Regions from separate parts of the Streptomyces sp. NPDC055506 genome, predicted to be linked through region 2. Evidence: riboswitches for the same ligand, from Rfam matches in the RefSeq annotation. Region 2 holds a riboswitch; the other holds the start of a gene.

What was found. Region 2 has a riboswitch for S-adenosylmethionine ahead of ACWIF2_RS25270 (aminotransferase class V-fold PLP-dependent enzyme). Riboswitches for the same ligand answer to the same signal wherever they lie in the genome.
Region 1: linked by a shared signal. The riboswitch ahead of thrC (threonine synthase) and the one ahead of ACWIF2_RS25270 (aminotransferase class V-fold PLP-dependent enzyme) in region 2 are both predicted to bind S-adenosylmethionine.

What each region holds. Positions count from the first base shown of each region.
Region 1 covers NZ_JBSHKH010000002.1:151,632-157,120, reverse strand. The annotation lists gene ACWIF2_RS01570 (DUF3263 domain-containing protein) at 1-125, shown strand, start outside; gene otsB (trehalose-phosphatase) at 210-1,052, opposite strand; gene ACWIF2_RS01560 (alpha,alpha-trehalose-phosphate synthase (UDP-forming)) at 1,056-2,444, opposite strand; gene ACWIF2_RS01555 (glucosyl-3-phosphoglycerate synthase) at 2,518-3,462, opposite strand; SAM riboswitch class I at 3,618-3,774, shown strand; gene thrC (threonine synthase) at 3,793-5,079, shown strand; gene ACWIF2_RS01545 (MoaD/ThiS family protein) at 5,165-5,440, shown strand.
Region 2 covers NZ_JBSHKH010000072.1:28,560-34,048, reverse strand. The annotation lists gene qcrB (cytochrome bc1 complex cytochrome b subunit) at 1-322, shown strand, start outside; gene trpD (anthranilate phosphoribosyltransferase) at 449-1,513, shown strand; SAM riboswitch class IV at 1,588-1,704, shown strand; gene ACWIF2_RS25270 (aminotransferase class V-fold PLP-dependent enzyme) at 1,832-3,214, shown strand; gene ACWIF2_RS25265 (glycerate kinase) at 3,169-4,362, opposite strand; gene ACWIF2_RS25260 (SLC13 family permease) at 4,372-5,489, opposite strand, start outside.

The DNA.
Region 1 (5,489 bases), on a different contig from region 2:
TGGTGCCTGTGCGGTATTTCCAGCTCCTCAATGCCCTGCTGGATGATCCCCGGGCCCTTGCCCACGACCCGGTGACGGTGAATCGGCTGCGGCGGGTTCGGGATCGGCGGCGGGCGGAGCGGTGAGGGCCGTGGGGTGTTCGGCCGTTGCACGGTGCGGGTGCGTCGTGGTTGTTCGCGCAGTTCCCCGCGCCCCTTATCGGGGCGCCTCTAGTCGAGTTGTTCCGCCAGCGTAGCCAGCAGGCGTACGACGCCCTCCGGGCCCTCTACCACCAGGTCCGCCCGCTCCCGCAGCTCCGTCACCTCGTCGCTGCCACTGCACACCAGCAGGCCCGGGGTGCCGGCCGTGCGGAGGTGGTCGACGGCGGAGTAGGCGGGGAGGTCGCCCAGGTCGTCGCCGCCGTAGAGGACGGAACCGGCGCCGATCTCCCGGGCGAACTCGGTGAGGGCGACGCCCTTGTCCATGCCGGGCGGGCGCAGTTCGAGGACCAGCCGGCCGGGCTCGACGATCAGGCCGTGGCGGCCGGCCAGGCCGGTGAGCGGCTCGCGCAGCTGGTCCAGGGTGGATTGCGGGTCGGCGGCCCGGCGCGTGTGCACGGCGAGGGCCCGGCCCTTCTCCTCGATCCAGGTCCCCTGCGACGCCCCGAGCCGTTCGAGCAGTTCGGGCAGCTCCGTGCGGACGGCCGCGACTCCGGGATGCGGGGGCGGGGCGCTGATCTCGCCGGTACGGGCGTCCCACCGCTCGGCGCCGTAGTGGCCCAGTACGACGAGGTGCTCGAGGCCGGGCACGTTCGCGAAGCCGCCGTTGCGCACCGCGACCTCGGCCGGCCGGCCGGTGATCACCGCCACGGCGGCGACCTTCGGCGCGAGCGCGGCCAGCGCGGGCACCGCCTCCGGGTGGGCCCGGGCCTTCTCGGGATCGGCGACGATCGGCGCGAGCGTCCCGTCGAGGTCGAGAGCGATCAGCGCCTTGCCGGGATGGGTGAGGAGAGCGTCCAGACCCTCCTGCCCGGCCTTGGTGACGGGTGTCGGCAATGCCTGCGGGCTCGTCACCGTTCAGCCCCTCAACGCGTCGAGCTGGTCCACGAACCACTGCGCCGGGGGCAGCGCGGTCGCCGCCGCTGCCAGCCGCTTGGCGCGCTCGGCGCGTTCCTCCGGGCGCATCGAGAGCGCCTCGTGCAGGGCCGCCGCCGTGCCGGTCACGTCGTAGGGGTTCACCGTGATCGCGTCCTCGCCCAGCTCCTCGTACGCCCCGGCCTCCCGCGACAGCACCAGCGCGCAGCCCGCGTCGGAGATGATCGGGACCTCCTTGGCGACGAGGTTCATGCCGTCGCGGATGGGGTTGACGAGCGCCACGTCGGCCAGCCGGTACGCGGCCAGGGAGCGGGCGAAGTCGTCCTTGACGTGCAGGACGACCGGCGTCCAGCCCGGCGTCCCGTACCTCTCGTTGATCTCGTCCGCCAGCCGCTGCACCTCGGCCGTGTAGTCGCGGTACACCGCGAGGTCCTGCCGGGACGGGTAAGCGAAGGCCACGTGCACCACGCGCTCGCGCCACTCGGCGTGGGAGTCGAGGAGCATGCGGTACGCCAGCAGGCCGCGCACGATGTTCTTCGACAGCTCGGTGCGGTCGACCCGGACGATGGTGCGGCGGCCCTCGCCGATCTGCTCCCGCAGCGCGGCCATCCGCTCCTCGACGTCCGCCTCGTGCGACCGCTTCCGCAGGAAGTCCGCGTCGGCCCCCAGCCCGTGCACGCCGATCCGGGTGCCCCCGAGCCCGCCGGCGAACCGCTCGGCACACTCGACGAACGCGTCCGCCCAGCGCCGCGTGAGAAAGCCCAGCCGGTCCGCGCCGAGCATGCCGCGCAGCACCTGCCCGGCCACGTCGTCCGGCAGCATCCGGAAATACTCGGGCGGCGCCCACGGGGTGTGTGAGAAGTGCCCGATCCGCAGGTCCGGTCGCAGCTCGCGGAGCATGCCTGGCACCAGCGTCAGGTGGTAGTCCTGCACCACGACCGCCGCGCCCTGCGCCGCCTCCTCGGCCAGCGCCTCCGCGAACGCCCGGTTGTACCTCTCGTACGACGTCCACTGCCGCCGGAACTCCGCGTCGAAGACCGGCTCCAGCGGCGTCTGGTACAGCAGGTGGTGGACGAACCACAGCACCGAGTTGGCGATGCCGTTGTACGCGTCGGCGTGCACGTCGGCCGGGATGTCCAGCATTCGCACGCCGTCCTCGCCGACTCCTCGCCGGACCGCCTCGCGGTCGCCGTCGGACAGCGCCGAGCAGACCCACAGCGCGTCCGCGTCCGAGCCGATCGCGGAGAGCCCGGAGACCAGTCCGCCGCCGCCGCGCTTGGCGTTCAGCGAACCGTCCTCGCCCACCGTGTAGGAGACCGGGCCGCGGTTGGAGGCCACCAGCACCTGTGCAGCACCGTACGTTGAAGCCATAGCCCTCAACCTAGCCCGGCCCGGAAACGCTCAAACGTACGGACCTGCCCCACTCGGCCGAAAACAGCCCCGGTCAGGCGGCCTTCCGCGCCTGGTACTCGGCGATCTCCACCATCGGCGGACGCTCCTCGGTGTCCACGGAGTACGTTCGCGGCTCGAAGCCGTCCCCGCCCCGCTCGAACTGCGTCAGGGACGGCCGGATCAGATGCCCGCGGGCCAGTCGCAGCTGGGCCGTGCGGTAGATCGCGGCGGCCATCCGGCCCAGCGCCTGGCCGTCCTGGTGCCGGTGCTTGCGCACCCCGACATCGACCTGGGCGAGAGCGTCGAGCCCTGCCAGGTGCAGGGCGTCGACCAGCATGCCCAGCTCGACGCCGTACCCGACGGGGAACGGCAGCTGCTCCAGCAGCGAGCGGCGGGCCGCGTACTCGCCGCCGAGCGGCTGCACGAAGCCGGCCAGCTGCGGCCAGTGCATGTTCAGCAGCGGCCTGGCCATCAGCTCGGTGACCCGGCCGCCCTGCCCGGCGGCGGCGCCCAGCGGACGGTCGTACATGGCCTTCACCAGGTCCACGCCCGGTTCGGTGAGCAGCGGGCCCACGATCCCGGAGACGAAGTCGGACGAGAAGTCCCGCAGGTCCGCGTCGACGAAGCAGACGATGTCCCCGCGGGTGGCGAGCAGCGAGCGCCACAGCACCTCGCCCTTGCCGGGCACCGCGGGCAGCCGCGGGAGTATCCCGTCCCGGTGCACCACGGTCGCGCCCGCGGCCGCGGCCACCTCCGACGTACGGTCACTCGAGCCGGAGTCGACGACGACGAGCTCGTCGACGAGCGGCACCTGCCGCATCAGGTCGTGGCGGATCACGGCGGCGATGTCGCCGACCGTCTCCTCCTCGTTGAGCGCGGGCAGCACGACACTGACCGTCTGGCCCGTGCGCTGCTTGGCGGCCAGTATCTGGTGGAGGGGGCGATCGGTCGCGGACCAGGAACGGGTGCTCAGCCAGCGCTCGACTTCTTCCAGCACCTTGGCGGCTCCTCTGCGTACTCTCGGCGGGACGGACTGTGAGCCATCTCGCGGTTCGGACGACTATCTCAACTGTCCTGGTCGTCGGTTACAGTCTTGAACAACGCGGGTGACCATCGCATGTCCGGGGTCAACCCACGTCGACAACCGAATACAGCTCATCCAGAGGGGCAGAGGGACACGGCCCGTTGAAGCCCCGGCAACCCTCCAGTCGGTACTCGTAGGTCACTGTCGACCACAGGCGCGAGGCTCCCGGCTCGGGAAGGTGCCAAATCCGTCTCACGGCGAGATGCGTCGTGAGGAAGATGAGGAGAAAGGGCCTCGCCTCACATGGCTGCGCAGACTGTTGCAAGCACCACTGAATCCACCGTAGACCTCGGCCCCGCCGCCGCGCTGAGCTGCCGCGAGTGCGGTCACCGCGTCCCCCTCGGCCCGGTCTTCGCGTGCGAGGAGTGTTTCGGCCCGCTGGAGATCGCCTACGACTTCTCGGCCTACGAAACCGAAGAGCTCCGCAAGCGCATCGAAGCGGGCCCCGCGAACATCTGGCGCTACGCCCCGCTGCTGCCGGTCCCGGCCGACGTCGCGGACAAGCCGAACATCAACCCCGGCTGGACCAAGCTCGTCAAGGCCGACAACCTCGCCCGTGAGCTCGGCGTCGACGCCGGCAAGCTCTTCGTCAAGGACGACTCCGGCAACCCGACGCACTCCTTCAAGGACCGCGTCGTCGCCCAGGCCCTGGAGGCCGCCCGCGCCTTCGGCTTCACCACCCTGTCCTGCTCCTCCACCGGCAACCTCGCCGGTGCGGTGGGCGCCGCCGCGGCCCGCGCCGGCTTCCGCTCCTGCGTGTTCATCCCGCACGACCTGGAGCAGGGCAAGGTCGTCATGGCCGCGATCTACGGCGGCGAGCTCGTCGGCATCGAGGGCAACTACGACGACGTGAACCGCTTCTGCTCCGAGCTGATCGGCGACCCGGCCGGTGAGGGCTGGGGCTTCGTCAACGTCAACCTGCGGCCGTACTACGCGGAGGGCTCCAAGACCCTGGCGTACGAGATCTGCGAGCAGCTGGGCTGGGAGCTGCCGGACCAGCTGGTCGTCCCGATCGCCTCCGGCTCGCAGCTCACGAAGATCGACAAGGGTCTGCAGGAGCTGATCAAGCTCGGTCTGGTCGAGGACAAGCCGTACAAGATCTTCGGTGCGCAGGCGCTCGGCTGCTCGCCGGTGTCCACGGCGTACAAGGCCGGGCACGACGTCGTGCGTCCGCAGAAGCCGGACACCATCGCCAAGTCGCTGGCGATCGGGAACCCGGCGGACGGGCCGTACGTGCTGGACATCGCGCGTCGTACGGGCGGTGCGGTGGAGGACGTGAACGACGAGCAGGTCGTCGAGGCGATCAAGCTGCTTGCCCGGACCGAGGGGGTTTTCGCGGAGACCGCCGGTGGGGTGACGGTGGGGGTGGCGAAGAAGCTGCTGGAGAACGGGCTTCTCGACCCTGCCAAGACCACGGTTGTCCTCAACACGGGTGATGGGCTGAAGACGCTGGATGCGGTGGCGGGGACTGGGCTGACCGCGACCATCCGGCCCAACCTGGACTCGTTCCGGGATGCCGGTCTCGTCTGATCGTTGTTCGCTGCGGGCCGGTGGGGGCTGGTCGCGCAGTTCCCCGCGCCCCTAAGGGCGATACCCAACCGGAGGTTTTGAAGTCATGAGCGTCACCGTTCGCATCCCCACCATCCTGCGTACCTACACCGGCGGGCAGGCCGAGGTCGCCGCCGAGGGCGCGAATCTCGGTGAGGTCATCGCCGATCTGGAGAAGAACCACACCGGGATCGCCGCCCGGGTGCTGGACGACCAGGGCAAACTGCGCCGGTTCGTCAATGTGTACGTCAACGACGACGACGTGCGGTTCGAGCAGGGTCTCGAGACGGCGACGCCGGACGGTGCCGGTGTGTCGATCATTCCGGCCGTCGCCGGCGGCTGAACCGGTCGACCGGCTTGATTATTACCATCGGTAACGGCCGTCACTGAGC
Region 2 (5,489 bases):
CCTCGGCCTGCAGCGCCGGGACAAGGAGAAGGTGCTGCACGGCCGCGAGTCGGGCATCATCAAGCGCCTGCCGCACGGTGAGTTCATCGAGGTGCACGAGCCGCTCAGCCAGGAGCAGATGTACACGCTCACCGCGCACGAGCAGTACCAGCCGGCCGAGATCGGTCCCACGACCGACGAGAACGGTGTCGAGCGCAAGGTGAAGGGCTCCGAGAAGCTGCGCGCCAAGCTCAGCGAGTCCTACTACGGCGAGGGGGCCCAGATCCCGAAGCCCACCGCCGAGGAGTACCGGGAGATCACGAGCGGCCACGGCCACCACTGATCGCTGCTTCGCCACGCCACGACAGGGGCCCCGTCCGGTGTTCGGACGGGGCCCTTCGCGGTGCCCGGGGCTGGATAGGGTGGGACCACTGCTTTTACGTGACGTACGACGACCCAGGAGCGGCTTATGAGCGCTGTGACCCCCGCTGGAGGCGACACCGCGGCGGGCCGCTCCTGGCCCGCCCTGCTGAACGGCCTGCTGGACCGCCGGGACCTGACCGCCGACGACACCGCCTGGGCGATGGACCTGATCATGCGCGGTGAGGCGACGGACGCGCAGATCGCCGGGTTCGTCGTGGCGCTGCGCGCCAAGGGCGAGACCGTCGAGGAGATCGCCGGATTCGTCCGGGCGATGTACGAGCACGCGAACGTGATCGAGGTGCCGGGCCCGGCCGTCGACATCGTCGGCACGGGCGGCGACGGCGCGAAGACCGTCAACATCTCCACGATGTCGGCCATCGTCATCGCCGGCACCGGCGCGAAGGTCGTCAAGCACGGCAACCGCGCCGCGTCGTCGGCGTCCGGGGCGTCCGACGTCCTGGAGAAGCTCGGCGTCAACCTGGAGCTGCCCACGCACCGGGTGGCCGGGGTCGCCGAGGAGGCCGGGATCACCTTCTGCTTCGCGGCGAAGTTCCACCCCGCGATGCGGCATGCGGGAGCGGCCCGTGGCCAGTTGGGGGTCCGCACGATCTTCAACGTCCTCGGTCCGCTGACCAACCCCGCGAAGGTGCGGGCACAGGCCGTCGGGGTCGCGGACCCGCGCATGGCACCGATCGTCGCGGGCGTCTTCGCCGAGCGCGGCAACTCGTCCCTGGTCTTCCGCGGCGACGACGGCCTGGACGAACTGACCACCACGGCCACGTCCCGGGTGTGGATCGTCCGGGACGGCAAGGTGTCCGAGGAGCCCTTCGACCCGCGCGACGTGGGCCTCGAACTGGTCCCCGTGGAGGCCCTGCGCGGCGCGGACGCCTCCTACAACGCCGAGGTCGCCCGCCGTCTGCTGGAGGGCGAGACCGGGCCGGTCCGCGACGCGGTCGTGCTGAACTCGGCGGCGGCGCTGGTGGCGCTGGAGCCGACACAAGCGCCGCTGGCCGACCAGATCCGAGCCGGGATGGCGAAGGCGGCGGAGTCGATCGACTCGGGGGCGGCGAAGCGGACCCTGGAGCGCTGGGTGGCTGCGAGCAACAAGTAGTGCCTACCGTGCGGCGTCCCGCGATCCGGACTCGGGTTGCGGGGCGCCGATCTTTTCGCGTACGTTCCTGATCAGGTCATGAGTGACAGTCAAACGGCCCCGGCCGACTGTCCGGCAACCCTCCGTCCGTGGCGGGGTGCCCCGGGTGAAGACCAGGCCGCAGGCAGCGAGGTCTGTGGCAAGCGCGGACCCCTCGCGATACCAGGGGTCCTGGTCGTCGAGGAGTCTTCCGTGAGCAAGCGAATGCGATAGGGCCGCAGAGCCCCGCCTCCGCACACCCCTTTTCTCTCACCCCCTGTCTCTCACGGGAGTTCCGCCATGTCTGTCTCCACCGCTGCCGCCGACCAGTCCGTTTGTGCCTCGCTGCCCGTTCTCGGCCGGGATGTCACCGTGCCGCTCGTGACCGGGGGCGAGGTCACCTACGCCGCGCTCGACTACGCCGCCAGCGCCCCGGCGCTCCAGCGCGTCTGGGACGACGTCGCCGCCTACGCCCCGTACTACGGCAGCGTCCACCGCGGTGCCGGGTACCTGTCCCAGCTGTCGACCGATCTCTTCGAGAACGCCCGGCGGACCGTCGCGGAGTTCCTGGACTGCCGGGACGGTGACCAGGTGGTGTTCACCCGGTCCACCACCGACTCCCTGAACCTCCTCGCCGCCGCGCTCCCGGCCGACTGCCAGGTCTTCGTCTTCGAGACCGAGCACCACGCCTCCCTGCTGCCCTGGCGGAACGCCCGGGTCACCTACCTCGACGCCCCGAGCAGCCCGCGCCAGGCCGTCGAGACCCTGGAGCGCGCCCTGGCCGACCGGACTGTGTCGATCGAGGGGGGCTACGGTCCGGCCCTCGTCTGCGTCACCGGCGCCTCGAACGTCACCGGCGAGCTGTGGCCCGTACGGGAGCTCGCGGCGGCCGCGCACGCCCATGGCGCCCGGATCGTGCTGGACGCCGCCCAGCTGGCCCCGCACCACCCGGTGTCCGTCGCGGACCTCGACGTCGACTGGGTCGCCTTCTCCGGGCACAAGCTGTACGCGCCCTTCGGCTCCGGTGTCCTGGCCGGCCGGGCCGACTGGCTGCGTGCGGCGGACCCCTACCTCGCCGGTGGCGGTGCGTCGCGGAAGGTGGCGCGGCGTACGGACGGCGGCGTCGACGTGGAGTGGCACGAGAGCGCCGCCCGGCACGAGGCCGGCTCCCCGAACGTCATCGGCGCCTACTCCATCGCCTCCGCCTGCACGGCGCTCACGGAGGCCGGCTTCGACAACCTGGTCGCGCGCGAGCAGTACCTGATCGAGAAGGTGCGTACGGGCCTCGCCGAGGTGCCGGAGGTCCGGATCCTCTCCCTCTTCGGTGACGACGCCCCGCGCGTCGGCGTCATCTCCTTCGTCGTCGAGGGCTGGAACAGCTCCCACTTCGCCGCCGCCCTCTCCGCCGAGTACGGCATCGGGGTACGGGACGGGCTGTTCTGCGCCCACCCCCTGCTGCGGACCCTGCTGGGCAGCGACCCGCAGACCCAGGGCGAGTGCGGCGCACCGGAGGCGGCTCCCGGCGAGAAGTCCCTCAACGCCATCCGCGTGAGCTTCGGCGCGGGCACGCCCGACGAGCACGTCGAGCGGTTCGTCAGCGCCGTCAAGGAGCTGGTCCAGGACGGCGCGCGGTGGAACTACCGTACGGAGGACGGCCGTTGCGTCCCGGACACCTCCGCGTGAGCCGGTAGCCGGGCGCCCAGCAGGATCATCCGCAGGGCGCGTTCGGTCGCGTCCGTGAGGAGTTCGGAGGCCCGCACCAGGGCCTCCGCCAGGGCCATCGGCGCCGGCAGGATCCCGCTGAACGCGTCCACGCCGGGCACCTCGTGCGCGCCCTCGCCGAGCGTGCCCGCGAGGGCCAGGACCGGGCGGCCGTGGAGCTTGGCCCGGCGGGCCACCTCGGCCGGGACCTTTCCGCGCGGTGTCTGGTGGTCCAGGGCGCCCTCGGCGGTGATGACCAGGTCGGCGCGGGCCAGCCGGGCGTCCAGGTCGAGATGGTCGAGCAGCACGTCGAAGCGGGGGAGGAGCCGGGCGCCGAGGGCGGCGAGGCCGGCTCCCAGACCGCCGGAGGCCCCCGTTCCGGGACCGTGGCGGAGGTTCGTGTCCGGGACGGCGACATCGCGGGTGAGGACGAAGGCCCAGTTCTCCAGGCCGGCAGACAGCTCCTCGACCTGGGCCGGCGTCGCGCCCTTCTGCGGGCCGAAGACCCGGGCGACGCCCCGCTCGCCGCACAGCACGTTGTAGGGGTTGCAGGCCACCAGCAGCTCCACGTCCGCCAGCCGGGAGTCCAGGCCCCGTGGATCGATGCGGTGCAGACGCGTCAACGCGGCTCCTCCGTACGGCAGTTCCTGGTCCTCCTCGTCCAGGAGCCGGGCCCCGAGTGCCTGGAGCGCGCCCGCGCCGCCGTCCGAGGTGCCCGAGTCGCCGCAGCCGACGAGGATCCGCCTGACGCCCAGGTCGAGCGCGGAGCGGATCAGCTCGCCGACGCCGTAGGTGGTGGTGGCGCCCGGGTCGCGCAGGTCGCGCGGGACGAGGGAGAGGCCCGCGACCGCCGCCATCTCCACCACCGCCGTGTCCCCCGAGCCCAGCAGGGCGAAATGGGCGCCGATGGTCTCCCCGACGGGACCGGTGGCGGGCACGGTGACGAGCCGGCCGCCGGTCGCGGCGGCCAGGGCGAGCGCCGTGCCCTCGCCGCCGTCCACCAGCGGAACCAGGTCGATGTCGGCGTCGGGCAGGACACGGCGGACACCGGCGGCGATGGCGTCGGCCGCCGCCTCCGCGGACAGGGACTCCTTGAAGCCGCTGGGGGCTACGACGACACGGGTCAGCATGAGGACTCCTCAACGGGTGACGGACACGCCGAGCAGCGGCCACACCGCGACGGCGAAGAGCAGGACGAGCGCGGCGGTCAGCGGCGCCAGGAACGCGGACAGCCGCAGCAGGTCGCGCGGGGTGTAGGTCGGCGTGCCGGGGATCTGCGCGAAGAGCGTGACCGGCTTGGCCGAGGCGGGCAGGGTGTGGCAGAAGCCCGCGGCTGCGGTGGAGACGAGCGCGGCGGCGACCGGGTTGACCCCGACGCCGACGGCGGCGGCCACCACCAGCGGGACCAGGACCGACGAGCGGGCCGAGCGGGACTGCAGGACCAGGTGGGCCGCCGTACTGACGGCGATCACGATCGCCAGGAACACCACCGGAGCCTCGCTCGTCGGCAGCCCCGAGACCAGCCACTTCGCCGCTCCCGAGTCGGCGAGCGCGACGCCCATCGCCATCGTCGCCGCCATGAACAGCAGCAGCGACCAGGGGACGGTCTTCAGCGCGTCCTTCAGACGGACCGTGCCGAGGGCGGGGGAGGAGGCGATGACGGCGCCGATCAGCGCGACCAGCGCGGGCGGCACCCGGTGCAGCGGCTCACTGCACCACAGCAGCACCACCGTGGCCAGGAGCAGGGCGCAGCGCTTCTCGGCCTGGCTCCAGGGGCCGGTCACCGGCTGCTCGCTGTGTTCCTGGATCTGCTCCGGGGTGATGCTGACCGGGCCGCGGCGGTCCGCCCGCCGGGTCGTCGTCAGCATCACCAGCTCGGCCGCCAGATGGGACGAGGCCACGGCCAGCGGCAGGCCCAGCAGCAGCCACTCCGCGAAGCCGATGTGCTGCCCGGTCGTCTCCCACAGCACCGACACGGTGATCAGATGCGCGCCCGCGCCGATCAGGGTCGCCACCGCCGACAGAAGGATCACGGTCGGAAACAGCAACGCCAGCATCATGACCAGTCGCTTCCGGTCGGCGAGGACCTTGGCGAGGGCGAGGAACACCGGCAGCGCGAGCGCGGCCCGGCCCGAGGTGGCGGGCACCGCGAACGCCGTGACGACCAGGGCGGCCGTCGTCAGGTGCACGAGCTGCCGTACCGTGCGTGCCCCGCTGACCAGGAACACCGCCGCCCGGCCCGCGAGCCCGGTCCGGC